DNA from 3 places in the Providencia sp. LY12 genome. Region 3 is predicted to be linked to each of the others. Evidence: predicted binding sites of a transcription regulator. Region 3 holds the regulator's gene; each other region holds the start of a gene.

The links. Region 3 encodes Fur, which represses iron uptake genes when iron is present. Its sites were predicted from a motif close to ATAATAATGAGAACNACTATCAA; they were not measured.
Region 1: the regulator Fur is predicted to act here: its motif matches at 5,330-5,352, upstream of ACY3ZI_RS09410 (siderophore-interacting protein).
Region 2: the regulator Fur is predicted to act here: its motif matches at 5,663-5,685, upstream of ygiD (4,5-DOPA-extradiol-dioxygenase).

What each region holds. Positions count from the first base shown of each region.
Region 1 covers NZ_CM172594.1:1,974,334-1,982,079, reverse strand. Annotated here, with positions in the region: gene ACY3ZI_RS09440 (Lrp/AsnC family transcriptional regulator) at 1-286, opposite strand, end outside; gene ACY3ZI_RS09435 (LysE family translocator) at 438-1,049, shown strand; gene ACY3ZI_RS09430 (aminotransferase-like domain-containing protein) at 1,096-2,514, opposite strand; gene ACY3ZI_RS09425 (cytochrome ubiquinol oxidase subunit I) at 2,759-4,096, shown strand; gene cydB (cytochrome d ubiquinol oxidase subunit II) at 4,086-5,096, shown strand; gene ACY3ZI_RS09415 (DUF2474 domain-containing protein) at 5,053-5,232, shown strand; gene ACY3ZI_RS09410 (siderophore-interacting protein) at 5,387-6,226, shown strand; gene phoH (phosphate starvation-inducible protein PhoH) at 6,298-7,083, opposite strand; gene ACY3ZI_RS09400 (endonuclease) at 7,570-7,746, opposite strand, start outside.
Region 2 covers NZ_CM172594.1:3,554,164-3,561,909, reverse strand. Annotated here, with positions in the region: gene glnE (bifunctional [glutamate--ammonia ligase]-adenylyl-L-tyrosine phosphorylase/[glutamate--ammonia-ligase] adenylyltransferase) at 1-2,492, shown strand, start outside; gene hldE (bifunctional D-glycero-beta-D-manno-heptose-7-phosphate kinase/D-glycero-beta-D-manno-heptose 1-phosphate adenylyltransferase HldE) at 2,588-4,015, shown strand; gene ubiK (ubiquinone biosynthesis accessory factor UbiK) at 4,104-4,382, opposite strand; FMN riboswitch at 4,608-4,775, shown strand; gene ribB (3,4-dihydroxy-2-butanone-4-phosphate synthase) at 4,930-5,583, shown strand; gene ygiD (4,5-DOPA-extradiol-dioxygenase) at 5,754-6,557, shown strand; gene ACY3ZI_RS16905 (glutathionylspermidine synthase family protein) at 6,650-7,746, opposite strand, start outside.
Region 3 covers NZ_CM172594.1:1,494,957-1,502,702, reverse strand. Annotated here, with positions in the region: gene ACY3ZI_RS06925 (HlyD family type I secretion periplasmic adaptor subunit) at 1-154, shown strand, start outside; gene ACY3ZI_RS06920 (type I secretion system permease/ATPase) at 158-2,248, shown strand; gene ybfE (LexA regulated protein) at 2,422-2,715, shown strand; gene fldA (flavodoxin FldA) at 2,870-3,397, shown strand; gene fur (ferric iron uptake transcriptional regulator) at 3,627-4,073, shown strand; gene ACY3ZI_RS06900 (bactofilin family protein) at 4,505-5,026, shown strand; gene ansB (L-asparaginase 2) at 5,203-6,246, opposite strand; gene ycaO (30S ribosomal protein S12 methylthiotransferase accessory factor YcaO) at 6,482-7,746, shown strand, end outside.

The sequences.
Region 1 (7,746 bases), 480 kb from region 3:
TAAACCAAATGCGTGCGAACAGGGACAAACCCGCGCCAATCTTTGTACCATCCAACACCGCAACATAACGTTTGATTACGCCAGCATCTTCCAGCAACTTAACGCGTCTTAAGCAAGGTGATGGAGATAAACCAACCTCTTTTGCCAGTTCAACATTTTGGATTTTTCCATCTCGTTGCAGCACCTGCAAAATATGTTTATCAATCGCATCTAATTTGATGGCGGATGAGCTGCTATGTTCCAGCTCATGCTTTTCTGCATAATGCGAGCCAGTATTCTTTGGCATTCGAACCTCTTTTGATTTTATTTTTTGATATTAAATGTCAAATAAGCATCCATGACAAGCAACAAAACAACCAAATTTCAACGGGAAATAGCTATAATAACCAAACTTTGTTCTCTTCATAAGAAAATAATAATAAATTAGAGGTGTTTGGATGGATCTACAAACGTTATTGCTGTTTAGTGCAACTGTCATTCCTTTGATTTGCACACCAGGTCCCGATATTTTATTTATCTCATCACAAGGGTTATCAGGCGGAATCTCTGCTGCGTGGAAAGCCAATTTGGGTATTATTCTCGGCTATGTGACCCATGCCATTTTAGCGGCACTTGGGCTCGCGGCTATTGTTGCAACTTCACCAATTATCTTCCAAACCATCAAATGGGTGGGGGTCGCCTATGTTGCTTACTTAGCTGTCCGTATGCTGTTATCGGCCATGAAATCGAGAAAGATTCAAATTAATACCGTTTCCACGCAAGCTGTGATTGGCAAAGCGTTCCTCACTAGCTTCCTTAACCCTAAGGGATTACTAGTTTATTTCGCAATTTTACCTAATTTTATCCATGTTTCCGAAAGTGTTGCAATACAATCTTTAATCTTATCAGCGACTTTCATCACATCATGCATCATTATTTACGGTGCCATCGGCATGATATTCGCATCAATGCATAATCGCCAACAATATAACGATAAAAAACGTCGCATTACCGAAGGTGTTGCTGGTGGAATGTTAACCTTTGCAGCTATCGGACTTGCAAGCAGCTAAGCAACTCTTAAGGGTAAGCGCGACCTCCACGCTCACCCTATTTTCCCTATTTTAGCCCCGTTAATCGATAGCATAAACGCCCTAAAACTTGCATCGCCTGTTCAAGCCTGTCATTCCATGCAAATGATGCATTTAAGCGAAATGCATGATTGAATTGGTCGCTGGTTGAGAACATGCTCCCCGGTGCTATGCTAATCCCTTCCTTTAATGCTAATTGATACAGCTGGATGGCGTTAAATGGTGGTTCAAATTCCAACCATAAAAAATAGCCCCCTTTTGGGGTATTCACTTTAACCGTGGACGGCATATATTTAGCGATTGCGCTCAGCATTAAATGTTGCCGCTGTTCCATCGTTTGGCGAAGCTTACGCAGATGACTATCATACCCCCCTTGAGATAAGTATTCCGCGATCGCCAGTTGGGTTGGCACACTGGCCGAAACGGTGCTCATCATCTGCAAATGCTGAATTTTGCTCGCGTGATGACCTGCTGCTACCCACCCGACACGGTATCCCGGCGCTAAACATTTCGAAAATGATGAACAGTGGAAAAAGTTTCCTTGTGAATCGAGTGATTTTGCAGGAATAGGTTGCTGAGTACCAAAATAAAGCTCGCCATACACATCATCTTCGATCAACACAATTTTATGACTGTTCAAAATATTCACCAACCGCTTTTTATTGGCTGGAGGCATCGTACCGCCTAACGGGTTTTGGTAGTGCGTCATCAACCAGCAAGCTTTGATCGGGTATTTATCCGCAATATCCTCTAACGCATCAAGATCAATTCCAAATAATGGGTCAGTTTTGATGGCAATCGCTTTAAGTTTTAAGCGCTCTATCGCCTGCAAGGAACCATAAAATGCAGGAGATTCAATCACTACCCAATCACCCGGTTGAGTAACCGCTTGTAAGCTCAGCACCAATGACTCCATCGCACCTGCCGTGATCACAATTTCATCAGGGGCAACGTGGATCCCTTGCGTTGCATAGCGCTGGGCAATATTGCGACGTAGCTGTTCATTCCCCGGAGGTAAGTTAGTGGTGGTATTGGTTTTCGATAAACGACGCGCCACCGAAGCGAGAGACTTGGCTAGTTTTGGATCATCCAGTAAAGCGGGCTCTGGGAAAGCAGAGCCAAATGGGATAATATCTGGGTCTTTGCATGCTTGCAGTACACCGAAAATAGAGGCGTTAATCTCCACATTTTCATTTAGATGGAGCCCTTTTCCCCCTTTTGCGGCGGCAAATGCATTATTGCGATTTGCAACATAATAGCCAGATTGCGGGCGCGCAGCGACCCACCCCTGACTTTCCAGTAATTGATAAGCTTGTACCACCGTCATTAAGCTTAAACCCGATTGCTTAACGCTCTCTCTCAGTGAAGGTAGCCTGTCACCTACTTGCCAAATATTATCTTCAATCTGTTGACGAATTTGTGCTGCTAGCTGTTCGTATCTCGTCATTCCCGCCTCACTGTTATAGGTGATTTGCTAAAAATTGTTACTATTATAGTTTATCGTCTCATGTTCTACTTATCCACACATTCACCTGACTTTTTTTAACTATAACCACAAAACATTTTTAGTTGGATTTATGAGTGTTAACAATCCAGCGAAATCAATTATTTATTGCTAAGGAACAGCCCAAAATTGCTTCGCAATGGCTGGAAATGTGGCGTGTCGAAATCAATTCCATTCAGGGGTCAATATGTTTGGACTAACTGCGCTGGAGCTTGCCCGTATTCAATTCGCGTTTACGGTATCGTTCCATATTATCTTCCCTGCCATCACCATCGGACTTGCCAGTTTTTTGGCGGTACTCGAAGGTTTATGGCTCAAAACCCGCGATACTGACTATATAAAGCTGTTCCATTTTTGGTCAAAAGTGTTTGCTGTCAATTTCGGTATGGGGGTCGTTTCTGGATTGGTGATGGCATACCAATTTGGAACTAACTGGAGTTTCTTCTCGGATTTTGCAGGTGGCATCACCGGCCCACTCTTAACCTATGAAGTGCTCACCGCCTTCTTCTTAGAAGCTGGCTTCCTCGGTGTCATGCTATTTGGTATGAATCGCGTGGGCGAAAAGCTTCACTACTTTGCGACGTGCATGGTTGCACTCGGTACCATCATTTCAACCTTCTGGATCCTTGCATCCAATAGCTTTATGCAAACGCCTCAAGGTTTTGAAATTATCGATGGGCGAATTGTCCCTGTCGATTGGTTAGCGGTGATCTTTAACCCATCATTCCCATACCGCTTACTCCATATGACCACTGCGGCATTCTTGGCAGCGGCATTTTTTATTGGTGCATCCGGCGCATGGCATTTACTCAAAGGCAATAAATCCTCCGCCATGAAGAAAATGTTCTCCATGTCCTTGTGGTTGATCCTGATTTTAGCGCCAGTCCAAGCTTTTATCGGCGATGCTCACGGGTTAAATACCCTAAAACATCAGCCTGTTAAAGTCGCAGCAATGGAAGGTCACTGGGAAAATAAACCCGGCGAAGCCACCCCGCTGATCCTCTTCGGTATTCCAAATATGGAAAAAGAAAAAACCGAATATGCCATTGAAATTCCCTACATGGCGAGCCTGATTTTGACACACAGCACCACCAAACAGGTTCCAGCACTAAAAGAGTTTCCACCTGAAGATAGACCAAATGTGTTTATGGTGTTCTGGTCATTCCGCGTGATGGTGGGCTTAGGCATGTTAATGATTGCTGCTGGTGTTTGGGGATTATGGCTGCGTTCGCGTAAAAAACTGTATGAATCCAAACTGTTCCTGCGTTTTATGTTCGTCATGGCACCATCAGGTTTAATCGCCATCTTAGCCGGTTGGTTTACCACCGAAATCGGTCGTCAGCCTTGGGTTGTCTACGGGTTACAACGTACCGCAGATGCTGTGAGCGCCCATGGTGAAATGCACATGAGCGTGAGCTTGCTAGCCTTCTTTGTGGTGTACGGCGGCGTATTTGGGATTGGCTACATGTACATGATGAAATTAATTCGTAAAGGTATCTCCGAGGAGGCAACTCATGGGCATTGATTTACCACTAATTTGGTTTGTCATCATCGTCTTCAGTATGTTGATGTATATCGTGATGGACGGTTTTGACTTAGGTATTGGTATTTTGTACCCAGCCTTAAAAGAGAGCCAAGACCGAGATTTGATGATGAACAGTGTGGCACCTGTTTGGGATGGTAATGAAACGTGGTTAGTGCTTGGTGGTGCGGCGCTATTTGGAGCATTCCCATTAGCCTATGCTATTGTTTTAGATGCGCTATCTATTCCACTAACCTTTATGTTACTGGCATTGATTTTTCGCGGGGTCGCCTTCGAGTTTCGCTTCCGCGCCGATGAATCTCATCGCCGCCGCTGGGATCACGCCTTTATTTGGGGCTCGATTCTTACTACATTCTCCCAAGGGATTGTGATTGGCGCGTTTATTCAAGGCTTCCACGTTGAAAACCGCGTGTATATGGGCGGCTATTTTGACTGGTTCGCACCTTTCCCGCTGTTCTGTGGATTCGGTTTAGTCATAGCTTATGCTTTACTGGCATGTGGCTGGTTGATCATGAAAACGGAAGGACATCTGCGCAAAACCATGTATCGCGTGTTAACCCCATTAACACTGGTCATGTTAGCAGTGATTGGCGTTATCAGTTTATGGACGCCAATGTTAAATGACGCCGTTTATGAACGCTGGTTTAGCTTGCCAAACCTGTTTTTCTTTTTACCCGTTCCTCTATTAGTGCTCGGTTGTGTATGGTTGATTTTAAAAAGTGCCAAACGCCAACGTTACGATAGCGTGCCATTTCTTGCTGCATTAATGCTGATTTTCTTAGGATTTACAGGATTAGGCATCAGCGTTTGGCCAAGTTTAATTCCGCCAGCAATTACCTTCCGCGATGCGGCAGGTCCTTCAGAAAGCTTAGGCTTTATGCTAGTTGGCGCCCTGTTCATCATCCCTGTTATTTTGGTTTACACCTATTGGAGTTACTATGTCTTCAGAGGAAAAATTACCCCAGACCAAGGCTATCACTGATACAACTCTTCGCTCACCTTGGTGGAAGAAGCTCGGCTGGATGGCGGCAATTTGGTTAGGAAGCGTATTGGCACTATTCGCCTTTTCTTCCTTATTTAGATTGTTGATGACTGCCGCCGGCATGAAAGTGAAGTAAACTCGTTGCCGCAGCATTAAAATGCTGCGGCATATTTATAATTAGACGCTCAATAATCCTGCATCTTTTGAATAGTTTTCCTATAAACATTCATGATATGATAATGATAATAATTAACATATAATAATATTATCATTAAGAAAGGAGACGGTTAGTGGCTAGTGAACAGACTGTTGAAAAAAATATCTACCGCCCAGCGCCCCCACAGCTCATTCAAGTTAAATCCATTGTCGATATCAGCCCTTCTATTCGCAGCATCACATTTACGGGTGAAAAGTTAGCCAATTATCCAACGAAGTGTGAAGGTGGTCATCTCAAAATTTTTATTGCTCCTGACCATCAAAGCCAACCCGCGCTTCCTTTTCTCACTGAAAAAGGACGTAGCTGGCCAGAAGATAAGCCGCGCCCTTTTGTGCGCACTTACACCGTTCGCGCTATTCGCCCTGAGCTCAACGAAATCGATATTGAATTTGCCATGCACGAAGGGGTGACGGGGCCGGCTTATCTGTTTGCTCGTGATGCAAAACCGGGTTATTGGCTGGGGATCACCAACCCTGGAGGGCCAGATCCACTACTGCCTATCCGCGCACATTACTTTATGGCGGGTGATTCAAGCTCTTTACCCGCAATAGCAGCGCTACTGGAAAAAATGCCTGACACAGCAACGGGACGCGTCGTTTTACGCCTTGACCATCAAACGGATATTCGCGAGTTAACCAAACCGGCTGGTATCGAAATTGATTGGATTTGTGGAGATATTAGCCAGACTACTAATCTGATTAATACCTTTAAATCGTGGGATATTCCAGAATCCGATGTGGGCTTCTGGATTGCTGGTGAAGACCAAATTATCCGCGAATTGCGCCGTTTTATTCGCCGTGAAAAAGGTTTTGGTCGCGATGATATCTACGCAATTCCTTATTGGCGATATGGCTATGATGAGGAAGGTTATCATCATGAACGTCATGCCGTCATGGATAACCCCGACGACTAATTAAAAAAACTGCCCCTAATCTGGGGCAGTTTCATACATTAATTAGCCTGTGTAGTGGGTTAAACTAGTTATTAGTCATTGTAAGCCATCAGCGCTTTGTGACACAGCTGAGATCTTACACAGTCATCAATCGTGAAGTTGACCATCGAGACCATTTCATCGCTACTAAAACGCTGTAACGCATCCCCCAAACCTGACTGAACGCCGCTTGGTAAATCACATTGGGTTACGTCACCGTTCACAATTACCGTTACGTTCTCACCCAAACGGGTTAAAAACATCTTCATTTGAGTGACTGTGACGTTCTGCGCTTCATCGAGAATAACAATAGCATTTTCGAATGTGCGACCGCGCATATAAGCAAATGGTGCTATTTCGACTTTAGCAATCTCAGGGCGTAAACAATATTGCAGGAACGAAGCGCCTAATCGCTTCATTAATACGTCATAAACGGGTCGGAAATAAGGCGCAAACTTTTCAGACATATCCCCCGGCAAGAATCCGAGATCTTCCTCCGCTTGCAATACCGGTCTGGTCACAATGATTTTACTGATTTCCTTGTTAATCAAGGCATCCGCGGCTAACGCAGTACTAATATAGGTTTTACCGCACCCTGCCTCACCATTAGCGAAAATCAATTGTTTGTGTTTGATGGAATTAATATAGAGCTTTTGGGCTTCATTACGTGGTGTTATCGGAGTTTCATCGCGACGTTCTTTCGCCATACCTATCGGCTCAATGCCCGTAAATTCAGCGAAGGAGGTAACGTTGTTCATATCATACCTCCCTGAACGATCTTTGCGTGATGTACGTTTCATTTCACGACGTGCTTTTGTTGCAGCTTTCTGTCTACTCATAGTATTAACCCTTCCAGGTATCGATGATGTCAATTTCAGATGACGAACTATTCAAAACAGAGAGGAGCTCCCTTCAAGCTCTTGTGTAACTTAGGTTGATAATTTGGGTATAAAAAAACCGGTTAGCAATCTCATCATGTCAGTTTCATGATGGAGTGGTAACCGGTCTCGCACATTGATTAACAAACACCTAGTTCTCATTAGTTTCTCCTATACAGGCGATACTCGTAAACTAAAGAATCTGCATGACAATATTATGACAATATAAAAAATAATTCACTCGCACTATAAATATTACATTGAGCCGAATATCATCAACCTACAACGTTTCCTTATATTAAATATAGCGCGTGTTTTTTTTGAATTGCAACATTAAATTAACAGGAAATGTGTAAATTCACCTACCCATCAGATAAAATGTGAGAAATATCATATAAAAGCTGCAATAACCTATCAATACATTGCATTATTACAGCTTAAATTTGATTAGCGTGGTTTACAATTACCCGCAAGCTGATAACCTTTTGCTTGAGCATCCGCTTCATTAGCAAAGAATTCTGCATTTTTATCCGATAAGGTTTTAAAGCCAGAACAGTGGGATAAATGATATTTCTTTGAATTACGGTTACCTTTTACCTGCATCTCATTTTCCTTGTTTGGGGT
Region 2 (7,746 bases), 2.1 Mb from region 3:
TGCAACTGAGCGAACTGGCTGAGGTATTGATTGTTGCGGCGCGAGACTGGCTATACAAAGCCTATTGCCTCTTGTGGGGAACACCGTGTGATCGTGCTGGAAACCCACAACCACTATTAGTACTTGGGATGGGGAAACTGGGCGGCAGGGAATTAAATTTCTCGTCTGACATCGACCTGATTTTTGCTTATCCCGAAAATGGGGTTACTCAAGGTGGACGTAAAGAGCTGGATAACGCGCAGTTTTTTACGCGCTTAGGGCAGAAGCTTATCCGCGTTCTTGACCAAGTCACCATTCACGGTTTCGTGTATCGCGTTGATATGCGTTTACGTCCATTTGGCGATAGCGGTCCATTGGTCTTCAGTTTTTCTGCTTTGGAAGATTACTACCAAGAACAAGGACGTGACTGGGAACGCTATGCTATGGTCAAAGCCCGTATCATGGGGCCTGACAGCGTCCACTATGCGGATACGTTGCGTAAATTATTGCGCCCGTTTGTCTACCGTCGCTATATTGATTTCAGCGTCATCCAATCCCTACGTAATATGAAAAACATGATTGAGCGGGAAGTCCGCCGCCGTGGATTGGTCAACAACATCAAATTAGGCGCGGGAGGCATTCGTGAAATTGAGTTTATCTCCCAAGTTTTTCAGTTGATCCGAGGTGGGCGAGAACCTGCATTACAGTCACAATCTTTATTTACGGCATTGCAAGGCATTGAAGAACTTGCATTATTACCTGCGCAGCAAGTCACTCAACTGCAAGACAGCTATATCTTCCTGCGTCGGTTAGAGAATTTACTGCAAAGTATCGATGACCAACAAACCCAAACATTACCCGATGATGCTTTAAATCAGATGCGTTTAGCGTGGGGGATGGGGTTTGCGAATTGGGCTGATTTTTATCAGCAACTGAGTGCGAAAATGGCAACGGTACACCAAATCTTTGCAGAACAAATTGGTAGCGATGACGAGGAAGACCAAGTGGAAGAGTGCCATGAAGCGTATATTACGCTCTGGCAAAGCGAGCTTTCCAAAGAGGAGCTGGCAAGTTATTTACCGTCAAAAGATGAACTCGTCGCAGAAAAAATGATCCACGGAATTAACCTATTCCGCCATGATCTTAATAAGCGCACTATCGGTCCTCGTGGACGTGATGTTCTTGATGAATTAATGCCCAAATTGTTGGCTAAAGTGGGTGAGCGCGAAGATGCAGGGAGAGTGATTGAGCGCATCACGCCATTACTGCTGAGCATTGTTAGCCGAACAACTTATTTAGAGCTTATGCTCGAATTTGACGAAGTGCTGACCCACGTTATTCGTTTGTGTGCGGCTTCACCAATGATTGCCGAGCAGTTAGCCCGCCATCCACTTTTGTTGGATGAATTACTCGACCCGCAATCCTTGTATCAGCCATTACCGCTCACCGCTTACCGTGATGAATTACGCCAATATTTAATGCGTGTACCTGAAGATGACGAAGAGCAGCTATTAGAAGCACTCCGCCAATTTAAACAGGCACAATTATTACGCATTGCCGCGGAGGATATCTCTGGGGTACTCCCTGTGATGAAAGTGAGTGACCACTTAACGTATTTGGCTGAAGCGATTATTGATGCGGTGGTACGCCAAGCATGGCAAATGATGGTCAAGCGTTATGGTGAGCCAGATCACTTAGCGCAGTTTGATGAAAAACAGTACGGATTTGCGGTACTGGGTTATGGAAAATTAGGCGGCTGGGAGTTGGGTTATAGCTCAGATTTGGATTTGGTTTTTCTGTTTGACTGCCCGATGAATGCGGTGACAACAGGGGATCGTTCCATCGAGGCTCGCCAATTTTATCTGCGTGTTGCGCAGCGTATTATTCATCTTTTTAGCACCCGCACGGCTTCAGGGGTATTGTACGAAGTGGATGCGCGCCTAAGACCTTCTGGTGAATCGGGCATGTTGGTCAGCACAATTCAATCTTTCGATGACTACCAAAAAAATGATGCGTGGACATGGGAACACCAAGCGCTGATCCGTGCTCGCATGGTATTTGGTGATAGTTCTCTACAACAAAAATTCACGCAAATTCGTCATGAAACCTTATGTCTGCCGAGAGAGCCAGATGTGCTGCGTGAGCAGGTGCGGGATATGCGTCTGAAAATGCATCGGCATTTGGGAAGCCATCAGGAAAATGAGTTTGATTTAAAAGCGGATCCGGGCGGGATCACTGACATTGAATTTATTGCTCAATACTTAGTGCTGCGTTTTGCTATTGATAACCCAGCGCTGACTCGCTGGTCTGATAATGTGCGTATTTTTGAGTTAATGGCACAGTATGATTTTATGCCGGAAGAAGAGGCGTATGGCTTAACGCAGGCGTATGTCACGATGCGTAACGAGCTACACCATTTAGCGCTACAATCTTTACCGAGTCGGGTAGATAGCCAGCAATTTGCGAGTCAACGAGCTTTGGTGCTTGCCAGCTGGAAAAAATGGCTTGAGTAATTGATTAGCTAGCAAATTATTTAGGCGATATCGCGCAATATGCTAGTATTAGCGGCAATTAATTTCAGATTTTCTTTTCATAACTGGAGTGCGGGATGAAAGTAACCCTTCCTGATTATAAGCAAGCAGGTGTATTGGTTGTTGGTGATGTCATGTTAGATCGCTACTGGCATGGACCTACGAATCGCATTTCACCTGAAGCGCCGGTTCCGGTTGTTAAAGTGACCATGGTGGAAGAGCGCCCGGGCGGCGCTGCAAACGTGGCAATGAACATTGCGTCACTGGGCGCAAATTCTCGCTTAGTGGGTTTAACAGGGATTGATGATGCGGCAAAAGCGCTGACCGAGAACCTGAATGGCGTGAATGTCCGCTGTGATTTTGTAGCAATTCCAACGCATCCAACCATTACTAAGTTACGTGTTTTATCCCGTAACCAGCAGCTGATCCGCCTCGACTTTGAAGAAGGGTTCGAAAATGTGGATGCACAGCCAATGTTAGAGCGCATCGAACAAGCTCTGCCACATATTGGCGCATTGGTGCTGTCTGACTATGCGAAAGGTGCATTAACCGAAGTTGAGAAGATGATTGCGCTGGCGAATAAAGCAGGCGTGCCTGTTCTTATCGACCCGAAAGGCAACAACTTCGAACGTTATCGCGGAGCGACCCTGTTAACGCCAAATATGTCTGAATTTGAAGCGATAGTGGGTCGCTGCAAGGATAATAAAGATGTTGAAGAAAAAGGGATGCAGCTTCTTGAGTCTTTAGAGTTATCAGCACTGTTGATTACTCGCTCAGAGCAAGGGATGAGTTTGATCCGCCGTAATGAGGCACCTCTACATTTACCGACTGAAGCACAGGAAGTCTTTGATGTGACAGGGGCTGGCGATACGGTCATTGGCGTATTGGCGGCATCAATTGCATCAGGTCGTCCATTGCATGAAGCTTGTGCATTAGCGAATGCAGCGGCGGGTGTTGTGGTTGGTAAATTAGGGACTTCAACGGTTTCCCCTATTGAATTAGAAAATGCGATCCGTGGTCGCGCAGAGAATGGTTTCGGCGTAATGACCGAAAGCCAGCTTAAACAAGCCGTAGCCGATGCGCGTGCTCGCGGTGAGCGCGTAGTGATGACCAATGGATGTTTCGATATTCTGCATGCAGGACATGTTTCCTATTTGGCAAATGCACGTAAATTGGGTGATCGCCTGATTGTTGCGGTAAACAGTGATGCATCGACCCGTCGCTTGAAAGGGGAAACTCGCCCAGTTAATCCATTAGACCAGCGTATGATTGTGTTGGGCGCATTAGGTGCTGTGGATTGGGTTGTGCCATTCGAGGAAGATACACCTCAGCGTTTGATCTCCGAAATTCTGCCTGACATTTTAGTAAAAGGTGGTGATTATCAGCCAGATGAGATTGCCGGTAGCAAGGAAGTGTGGGCTGCTGGTGGGCAAGTGATGGTACTGAATTTCGAAGATGGTATTTCAACCACCAATATCATTAAAAATATTATGAAAACCAAATAATTAAATATTAATTGGTTTTAGCAAAAGCCTAGCTTTTTGTCTGCATTTAAATGCGTACAGAAGTTAGGCTTTTTTGTTTGTGACTGAATCAATCTTCTTGTTTTTCTTCAATCACTTTTTCATCTGAAAAACGGGCTTCAAGTGCGCTAACGCGCTGCTCCATTTTCATCAGTTTTTCGCGAGTGCGCAGCAAAACTTGCGTTTGAATATCAAACTCTTCTCGGCTGACTAAATCTAATTTGCCAAGCTGAGATTGCAGCAGTGAACGAAGCTTTTTATCAAAGTCTTCACCTAAGTCACGCACGCCTTTTGGAAGAGCACCTTGAATTTGGCGGGCAACTTGTTCAATTTTTTTCGGATCGAGCATTCGCGGGTCCTTCAGTTTCAATATAACATCAGCTTTAAGATAGCGTCAGTTTCACAATAAATAATGTGGGGTAGTGTAATACCTGCGGCGTTATGAATAAACCACCTTCTTCTATTATTATGGAAACACACTGCTTCATCTTGTTTTTATTGGCGAAAAGTGTGAGTAAGTTTCCAGTTTATCGTTTGTTCGTTGCACCATTGAATTATTGGAGTTATATTGATTGCGTAATCTCAGGGCGGGGTGAAAGTCCCCACCGGCGGTAACATGCATCGCGCATGAAGCCCGCGAGCGCTTTGTTATCTTTGGCATTATTGTCATGGATAGGAAAGGTCAGCAGATCCAGTGTGAATCTGGAGCCGACGGTTATAGTCCGGATGGGAGAGAATCACTGTATCTGCATGTTTGTACCTATTGGGTGCAACATTGTTCTACATATTGAATGGCGAAACGGCTGTGAAGTCGTTATGTTTATTCATTTCTCGTACTCCTAAGACTGCCCTGGTTCTGGTAACTCAAATATTGTTAATTTAAGAAGGTTTTTACCATGAATCAGACGCTACTTTCCGAATTCGGTAATCCAACCGAGCGTGTTGAAAATGCAATTGAAGCCCTGCGCCAAGGCAAAGGTATCTTAGTTCTCGATGATGAAGATCGTGAGAATGAAGGTGACTTAGTGTTTGCAGCAGAAACCATGACCACAGAGCAAATGGCAATGACCATTCGCTACAGCAGCGGCATTGTGTGCCTGTGTATTACGGAAGAACGCCGTAAGCAGCTTGATATTCCGATGATGGTGGAAAAAAACACCAGCCAAAACCAAACTGGTTTTACGGTCACTATTGAAGCGGCAAAAGGCGTAACAACAGGCGTTTCTGCGGCTGACCGTATCACAACGATTAAAACCGCAATTGCGGATAACGCGGTACCTGCGGACATTAACCGTCCAGGTCACGTATTCCCTCTGCGCGCTCGTGAGGGTGGGGTATTAACTCGCCGTGGTCATACGGAAGCGACAATCGACTTAGCTGTACTGGCAGGTTTCAAACCCGCAGGAGTACTGTGTGAGTTAACCAACGATGATGGCAGCATGGCGCGTGCGCCAGATGTGGTGAAGTTTGCTCGTGAGCACAACATGACTGTTGTGACTATCGAAGACTTAGTGAACTACCGCCTTCAGTTGGAAAAAAAAGCCAGCTAATTTGCTAGGTTTTTAAAACGTTTTGCTTATAGAGTCATCGGCCACAAAGTTGCACACCTTTGTGGCCTCTTCAAATTTTTTGATGATCATTCTCATAATTCCCCCACTGTGTTTTTTCTAAAAAAGGGTATGCTGATACTCATTATCCTTTTTGTGGAATTGAGGTCATCATGTCGACAAATAACCAACACTTAACCCATCGAATGCCTGCGGTATTTATCGGTCATGGTAGTCCGATGAACGCGATTAACCATAATTCGTACACTAAAGCATGGGAAAAACTAGGCAAGATCTTGCCTAGACCGCGTGCGATTTTGGTGATCTCAGCACACTGGTATACCCGTGGAACGGCGATCACAGCGATGGTTAAACCGAAAACTATCCATGATTTTGGTGGTTTCCCTGAAGCTTTATACCAAATTGAGTATCCAGCACCGGGCTCTCCAGAACTGGCTAAACAGGTGGCTGAATTACTGTCTCCAGAGCCAATTTATCAAGATAAAGAGGAGTGGGGGCTTGACCACGGTACATGGGAAATTTTAGTCCGTATGTATCCTCAAGCGGATATCCCTGTTGTTCAGCTCAGTATTGATGGGTCGAAACCGGCTGCTTGGCATTATGAGTTAGGTAAAAAGCTGGCGATATTACGAAATGAAGGGGTATTGATTATGGGCAGCGGTAACGTAGTTCATAATTTAAGAGCGATGGATTGGCAAAATGCTAATGCAGCACCTTATCCTTGGGCAACCTCTTTTGAGCAGTTTGTGTATGACAATTTACGCAGTCACGAGCAGCCGCATCCGCTCACAAAAGGGTTAGATCGTGAAGATGGTAAATTATCGAATCCATCGCCGGAACACTTTTTACCTATCTTACCTATTTTAGGGACTTGGGATGGTGAAGAAGGGATAAGTACGCCGGTGGAGGGGATTGTTTCCGCATCACTGAGCATGTTGTCAGTGCAAATTGGTTAATACTGAGAACAAAAAAATAAGAAAGCGGCACGAAATAGTTCGTTGCCGCTTTCTTTTTATCAGACACCCTGTTTTATCAAACTAACGAAATATTAGTCGATAATAATATGTGGGTAGAAACGAGATAAATCCTGAGTAATCAGTTCTTTATCTTCGCGAATGCAGATGCCCGCAGGTTGATCGTTAACTAACCAGCTGCCCACTAATGTGTAACTGCCTTCAAATTTTGGCAGTGAGTGGAATTGCTGGATAATCATCCCTTCTTCACCATAAGGGCCATCCGCAGAAGCGATTTCTTTGCCATTTTCGATGACGCGAATATTCGCACCTTCACGAGAAAATAGCGGTTTAATCACATAGCTTTCAAGCTCTGGTTTGTTACCATCCGCAAAGTAGGCTGGTAGCAAGTTTGGATGATCAGGGAACATTTCCCATAACATTGGCAGTAACGCTTTGTTGGAAATAATGCTTTTCCATGCTGGCTCTAACCAACGTACACCCGCATCTTGCAGCTTGGTTGAGAAGATTTCTCTGAGCATAAATTCCCAAGGATACAGTTTGAACAGGTTACTAATGACCTGATCTTGTGTATCGGTGAACTCGCCTTTTTCACCCAGCCCGATTTCATCTATATACAGGAATTCGGTCGCTACACCAGCTTCATTCGCACAGTCTTGCAGATATTGGACTGTGCCACGATCTTCTTCGGTATCTTGGCAGCAAGCCATATGTAGCAAACGGAAACCGTATTGATCTTTCAGCTCACCAAAACGCTCAATCAGCTGCTCTTGGATGCTGTTAAATTGGTCTGCATTTTCTGGTAGTTTTCCAGCTTCGATTTGGTCTTCTAACCAAATCCATTGGAAGAACGCTGACTCATACAGTGACGTTGGTGTATCCGCATTATTTTCCAGTAACTTAGGTGGATTTACGCCATCGTAAGCTAAGTCTAGGCGGGAATATAATGAAGGCTGCTCACTTTTCCACGAACTACGGACAAATTCCCAACAGTGTTTAGGAATTTGGAAGCGAGCGAGTAATTCATCGCTTTCAACAACGCGCTCAACCACTTTTAAACACATTTGGTGAATTTCAGCGGTGGCTTCTTCAATTTCTTCAACTTGTGCTAGCGTGAATTGGTAATAGGCATCTTCAGACCAGTACGGCTCGCCGTACATGGTGTGAAAGT
Region 3 (7,746 bases):
AAGCAGCAAACAGCTATTGGTGGAAGGCGAGCAAATTGAAATGACTCCAGGCTTGTCTATTGTCGCTGAAATAAAAACAGATAAACGGCGATTAATTGATTACCTGTTAAGCCCAATAAATGAATATACCGCCACAGCCATGAGAGAGAAGTAATCGATGGAACAGCAAAATAACAATGGCTTGGAAGCCTTAATATGGATTGCTAATCATTTTCAAAAAAATGTCACTCAAGAACAATTAATGCATGCCATTGGTATGCAGAATGACTCCCCCACAGATTTTGAAATCAGACAATGTGCACAGATTATTGGTTATGAAACAGAGCTCATTTCTCTCACTCGACAACAGATGCAGGATATTCCATTACCTGCTTTGGTGTTGATTAATCAACGCTGGCATATTATCACCCAAAATTCACCACTCACCGTGATTTCCCCTAAAGGAGACGGTGAGGAATCATGGGATAAATCCACCAAATACAATTACTCCGTCATTTTAATTAAAGAGCAGTTGGAGAAAGAACAAAAAAGAGCGTTTGGCATCAGTTGGTTTATTCCATCTATTATTCGCCAACGTTTTAAACTCAAAAATGTCTTTATTCTTGCCGCAATTGTGCAATTTTTTGCGCTGGTAAGCCCTCTACTATTTCAAAACTTAATCGATAAAGTACTTGTCGGGCGCAGCTTGCCTAATTTACATGTTCTTGCTTTAGGCATATTAGCCATTGCTATTGCAGAGCCTGTTTACAGCTTTATTCGTAATAAAGTTTTTAGCCATACCAGCACCCAAATTAGTGCTGAACTTTCGGGGAAAATTTATCGTCATTTAATGGCTCTCCCTCTTAATTATTTTAAATTAAGGCCAACAGGGAAAATTATCGCCCGCGTCCGTGAATTAGCCCATATTCGCCAATTCTTAACTGGCTCAACCCTGATGCTGTTTATTGATTTTATCTTTGTGATCCTTTTTATTGCGGTCTTATTTTCGTATAGCAGCGTGATGACATGGACACTGGTAGGCTCGATGGGCGTCTTTTTTGTTCTGTGGATGATCTTAGGTCCAATCATTCGCCAGCAAACTGAAAAATCCTACCAAGCCGATGAAAATGGGCTCACATTTTTAACTGAATCAATAACTGGAATCGAAACCGTAAAAACGACGGCAACTGAAAAATACTTTTTTAAGCGCTGGCAAAAATTACTCAGTCAACAGTTGATACAAGGTTTCAAAGTGTCCATGCGTAGCGTGGTCGCGACCCAATTGATGACATTAGTGAGCAAAATAACCACCGCTGTTTTATTGTGGATCGGCGTAAATGAAGTATTAGCGGGAAACATCAGCCCCGGTGAACTTGTTGCTTTTAATATGTTAAGCGCCCACGTTACTCAGCCTATTCTACGCTTTGCTCAAATTTGGCAAGACTTCCAACATACCATCATATCTCTACGTCGCGTTGGCGACATTCTTGATAAACCTATAGAAAATGAACGCCAAGGCATTGCTAGCTCAAGCACCATTCAAGGGGAAATTGAGTTTCAAAATATCCGCTTTCGCTATCAACCAGAAACCCCTGAAGTGCTAAGTAACCTGACTTTATCCATCAAAGCCGGAGAATTTATTGGTATCACAGGGCCATCTGGTTCAGGAAAAAGTACCCTCACCAAATTGTTACAACGGCTATATATCCCTCAACATGGGCAAGTTATTGTGGATGGAATGGATTTAGCGGTGACAGATACTGTGGCGCTACGCCGCCGAATGAGTGTCGTCCTTCAAGAAAGCACCCTTTTTGTAGGAACAATTGCAGAAAATATCCGATTAAGTTACCCACAAGCGAGCGAACAGCAATTAATCCATGCAGCAAAACTGGCGGGAGCCTATGAGTTTATTATGTCTCTGCCTGAAAACTTTAATTATCATTTATCTGAAAAAGGATTAAATCTCTCTGGTGGTCAACGTCAGCGTATTGCGCTTGCTCGGGCTTTAATTACTGAACCTGATATTTTAATTCTCGATGAGGCCACTTCTGCGCTGGATTATGAATCAGAATCCGCCATCATGAAAAGCATGCCGTTAATCACGCAAGGCAGAACTGTGATTAGCATTGCGCATCGTCTCAATACCATTATGAACGCCGATAAAATTTACGTGATACGAAATGGTGAGGTCGCCGAAGCGGAAACTCATCAGAACCTTCTAAAACTGAATGGCCTTTATGCCAATTTATGGCAACAACAGACGCGTTAACCTGAATAAAAAAGCATCACTTACTCTTTGGGTGATGCTTTTTTCTTAAAAGTGCTTTTTTTTTAATCTATTAAATGAATTAGCGGGGTATGCACCTATGGTACTAGGGGTTCAGCTAGGGTATCATTGCCCGCTGAATTACTGGCACACCCCTTCCGTTAGCAATAGTAGATATGGCAAAAGAACAAACTGACCGCACCACACTGGATTTGTTCGCAGAAGAACGCAGGCCTGGGCGACCAAAAACTAGCCCGTTGTCGCGGGATGAACAATTACGAATCAATAAACGAAATCAGCTAAAACGGGACAAAGTCAAAGGGCTACGTCGAGTTGAGCTGAAATTAAATGAAGACGCTGTCGCGGTCTTAAACCAATTAGCTGAAGAGAAAAACATAAGCCGAAGTGAGCTAATTGAAGAAATTTTGATGGCTCAACTTGAGCAGGTTAGTGAGACAATTGATCACTAGCCGTATCTGGGTAAATCACACAAATTTGACAGACTAACACTGTTTTTTTCGCCAAAATAAGGCGCAAAATTTTACCTATTTTCGTTCTATTTTTAGTTCTAGCAGAATCGGTAATTTATACTCTCTACTAGAAAAACAAGAGGTTAATCACTTTATGGCAGTTATAGGCATTTTCTTCGGAAGTGACACAGGTAACACAGAAAATATTGCCAAAATGATCCAAGAAAGATTAGGCAAAGATGTTGCAGAAGTTCACGATATTGCTAAATGCAGCAAAGAAGATATCGAAGCGTTTGATATCCTACTTCTTGGCATCCCTACGTGGTACTACGGTGAAGCTCAGTGTGATTGGGATGATTTCTTCCCAACATTGGAAGAAATTGATTTTGACGGCAAGCTTGTCGCACTGTTTGGTTGTGGAGACCAAGAAGACTACGCAGAATATTTCTGTGATGCGATGGGAACTATCCGTGACATCATTGAGCCGCGTGGTGCAGTGATCGTCGGTCATTGGCCAACTGAAGGCTACCACTTTGAAGTTTCTAAAGGTATGGCGGACGATAACCACTTTATCGGTCTTGCTATCGATGAAGATCGTCAACCAGAACTGACCGAAGAGCGTGTTGACGCTTGGGTTAAACAAATCTCTGAAGAGATGTCTCTGGCTGAAATCCTTGGCTAATAATGACATAGATTGTCAATTAAAAGCGGGAGCCATTCGATATGATGGATTAATCCCTCTATCTAATGAACTCGCTTTTAAGAACGAATCAAAATAATGAGACAATGCATGGTTTCTATTTTTATTTTCCATGCCTATAATTGTAAATCAGTTTAGAAGACAACTGGATTTTTGTTAAAAACGTCTCATTATTGTTAAATTTATGATTTAAAATACAGGACAAGCCCGCATGACAGACAATAATAAAGCATTGAAAAATGCAGGACTCAAAGTCACTCTTCCAAGATTAAAGATTTTGGAAGTACTTCAGGAGCCTGAGTGCCATCACGTCAGTGCGGAAGATCTCTACAAAAAGCTGATTGATATTGGTGAAGAAATCGGGTTAGCCACTGTTTACCGCGTATTAAACCAATTTGATGATGCTGGTATTGTGACTCGTCACAATTTCGAAGGTGGAAAATCCGTATTTGAATTAACTCAGCAACACCACCATGACCACTTGATCTGTTTAGATTGTGGCAAGGTTATCGAATTCACTGACGAATCAATTGAAAAGCGTCAGCATGACATCGCTGCTCGTCACGGTATCAAACTCTCTAACCACAGTTTATATTTGTACGGTCACTGTGCTGAAGGCGATTGTCGTGAAAATAGTGCTGCGCACGAAGCTAAATAATGACTTAATCAGGCGCGAATAACTAAAAGCGCGCTTTATTTAATGAATCATTTAATGTTAATTATACCCACTTAATGTTTATTAGTGGGTATTTTTATTTGAACATACTTAACATTTCCCTATTTCTGCTCTTTAGCTGAAAATTAGCGACTATTTTTTAAAAATACATAGCTTTATTTCTTCAGATAAAACCAAAATCATCCTCTATTCTTTAATTTGTTATGTGCTATTTTAATTTATACTAATTATCAAATTTGTGTGTAAGAGATTAAGGAATGAAGAAAACATATCTGTTTTTGAACATAAGTTTTTTCTTCTGGTTTCTTACTTTGATAGCGTGGTTTTTTAGATATACCATCGTGGCATCCGTTGCCTTTATATCTTCGATCATTTGTTTAGTTTTATACTTCAATTACAAAAAGGTTAGTCGCATGTTCAATAAAAAACAAAGCAAACCAGAACCCACTCCCACTATCAATAAAGAAGAAATCATGCAGCAAATTGCTGAGGAAAAAATGCAAGTATCGTCACCAATGATCAGCGAAGAAAAAACCAATACTATCATCGCCAAAGATGTTGTATTTGAAGGCAATATTACCTCCAATGAACAGGTTCATATCTATGGCACAGTCATTGGCAACATTGCTGGTAAAAATAATACCGTTAAAATCATGCAAAATGGTCAAGTTACCGGCAATATCACCAGCAATGAGTTGTGGGTAAACGGTAAAGTGGAAGGGGAATGTATTTCAGAAACCATTAGTATTGATACTAATGGTGAAATCTACGGCACGATTCGCTATTCAAATTTATCCATCAAAAAAGGCGGAATTTTTTCTGGTTTAGCAGAAGTCAAATCTGCGGTTAAATCAGAAGGTAATGTTGCCGTATTTAAAGAAAAATCCAAACAAGGAAAACCAGAAGCTCAAACACCTGACGTGGGTTCTTTATAATTAAATTTGTTAAATAGATGATATAGAATTGCTCGATAATAACTGATTTACCTTATTTATAGGTATTTATTGTCGAGTTATTTTGATTATACAAATTAACTCATCCCCAAAAGAACACGGCTTATACGTAATAAAAATAGAATAAAGGCGACATCTCTGCCGCCTATTATTAAATATTAATATTGTTCAAACATCTCTTGGATTTTTTTCGGATCTTTCGTTTGTGTTAATGCTAATTGCAGTAATACACGAGATTTTTGTGGATTCAATCTTTCAGATGCTACAAACCCATATTCATTATCATTCACTTCTGCGTTTCGCGTTGTATAGCCCGTCGGTACACGGCTAGAACGCACCACGACAACATCATCTTTCGCTGCATTGGCTAATGCATCAAAAATAGTTTTGTACATATTCCCGTTACCAACACCAGCACTCACAATACCTTTAGCGCCTTCTTCGCGCAGTGCTTTTACTGGTGCTGAAGATGCATTCGCATAGTTATAGACAATACCCACTTCCGGTAATTTATCTAACTTACTGACATCAAAAACAGGTTTATCACCACGAGGCTGAGGTGCTTGATAATAGGTGACTTTACCATCATGAATATAACCTTCTGCCCCCGCATTCACGGCATCAAAGGCTTGAACTTCTGTTGTGCTCATTTTCATGACATTGCGACCTTGGATCACTTTGTCATTCATCGCCATCAGCACGCCACGCTCTCCTGCAGATTTATCAGATGCTAATACGACAGCATTGTATAGGTTCAATGGACCGTCAGCGCCCAAAGCCGTGGAAGGACGCATTGCCCCCACCATCACAATCGGTTTTTTGCAGGCAGTAGTTAAATCAAGGAAAAAGGCTGTTTCCTCCATGGTGTCAGTACCATGAGTGATCACAAAGCCATCAGTTTTATTACAATCTTGATTAATTTTTTTGGCGAGAGTTAACCAAACTTGGTCATTCATATCTTGAGAACCGATATTCACCAGCTGCTCACCACTCAGGTTAGCAATTTTTTTAGTCTCTGGTACTGCATTGAGTAAAGAGTCAATTCCTACTTTCCCTGCTTGGTAGCTTGAACCTGTTGCAGATTCGCCACCACCCGCAATGGTTCCACCCGTTGCCAACACCGTAATATTCGGTTGTGCGAATGCGGATGCAGCAAACAGTGAAACCAGTGTGGCTAACAGCGCTTTATTTCGGTTTTTCATCCTATTTTCCTTTAACTAAAATTAACGAGCATAATATTAAAAATAAACTCACGTTATTATGTGGATTTAATCTGAGAGTTTTGTGATCGACTTTGTCATTTTAGTAAATTTTAATTTTTTGCTATTTTTCTGTCTTGAATAAAAAGCGTGAGCTCAACATAAAAAGCGTGAGCCCTAGGCAAAAAGTCCGTATCATAGCCGCTATCTGAAACAAGCCATTTACAAGTGACTGACAATGAGCCAAACATTTATTCCCGGCAAAGATGCCGCACTCGAAGACTCCATTGATGCATTCCAAACCAAACTGAAAAATTTAGGATTCGATATCGAAGAAGCCTCTTGGCTGAATCCGGTTCCAAATGTTTGGTCCGTTCATATTCGTGACAAAGAGTGCCCGCTGTGCTTTACCAACGGTAAAGGCGCAAGTAAAAAAGCGGCTTTAGCCTCTGCTCTCGGTGAATATTTTGAGCGTTTATCCACCAACTATTTCTTCGCAGATTTCTATTTAGGTAAATCCATCGCTGAGGGGGATTTCGTTCATTATCCTAATGAGAAATGGTTCCCGTTAACTGAAGATGATAGCCTGCCAGCCGGTTTGCTGGATGAGCGCTTGGTTGCTTTCTATGATCCTGACAATGCACTCGCAGGAAGCCAGCTGATTGACCTGCAATCAGGTAATGAAGAACGCGGTATTTGTGCCCTGCCATTTACACGTCAATCTGATAACAGCACCGTCTATATTCCAATGAATATCGTCGGCAACTTGTATGTGTCTAATGGAATGTCAGCCGGAAACACCGCAAACGAAGCCCGTGTACAAGGGTTATCCGAAGTGTTCGAGCGCTTTGTTAAAAATAAAATTATTGCCGAAAGCATTAGTTTACCAACGATCCCTACCGATGTGATGGCTCGCTACCCTGGTGTAGTCGCAGCGATTGAAACACTGGAAAACGAAGGCTTCCCTATCTTCTGTTACGACGCCTCTTTGGGTGGACAATTCCCAGTCATCTGCGTGGTGCTGTTTAACCCACAGAACGGGACTTGTTTTGCCTCTTTCGGCGCGCACCCTGATTTTGGTGTTGCCTTAGAGCGTACAGTCACTGAATTACTGCAAGGTCGTGGACTGAAAGATTTGGACGTGTTTAACGCCCCAACCTTTGATGATGAAGAAGTTGGTGAGCACACAAACTTAGAAACTCACTTTATCGATTCTAGCGGTTTAATTAGCTGGGATATGTTTAAAGACGATGCAGATTATCCATTCGCAGACTGGAGCTTTAAAGGCACCACGACAGAAGAATTTGCAACGTTAATGGCAATCTTCAACAAACTTGACGCAGAAGTGTATATCGCTGATTACAGTCATTTAGGTGTGTATGCCTGCCGTATTTTAGTACCAGGTATGTCAGATATCTATCCTGTAGAAGATTTACATATTGCCAACAATGCAATGGGTGCTTACCTGCGCGACACCATTATGTCCCTCCCTGATAGTCAGTG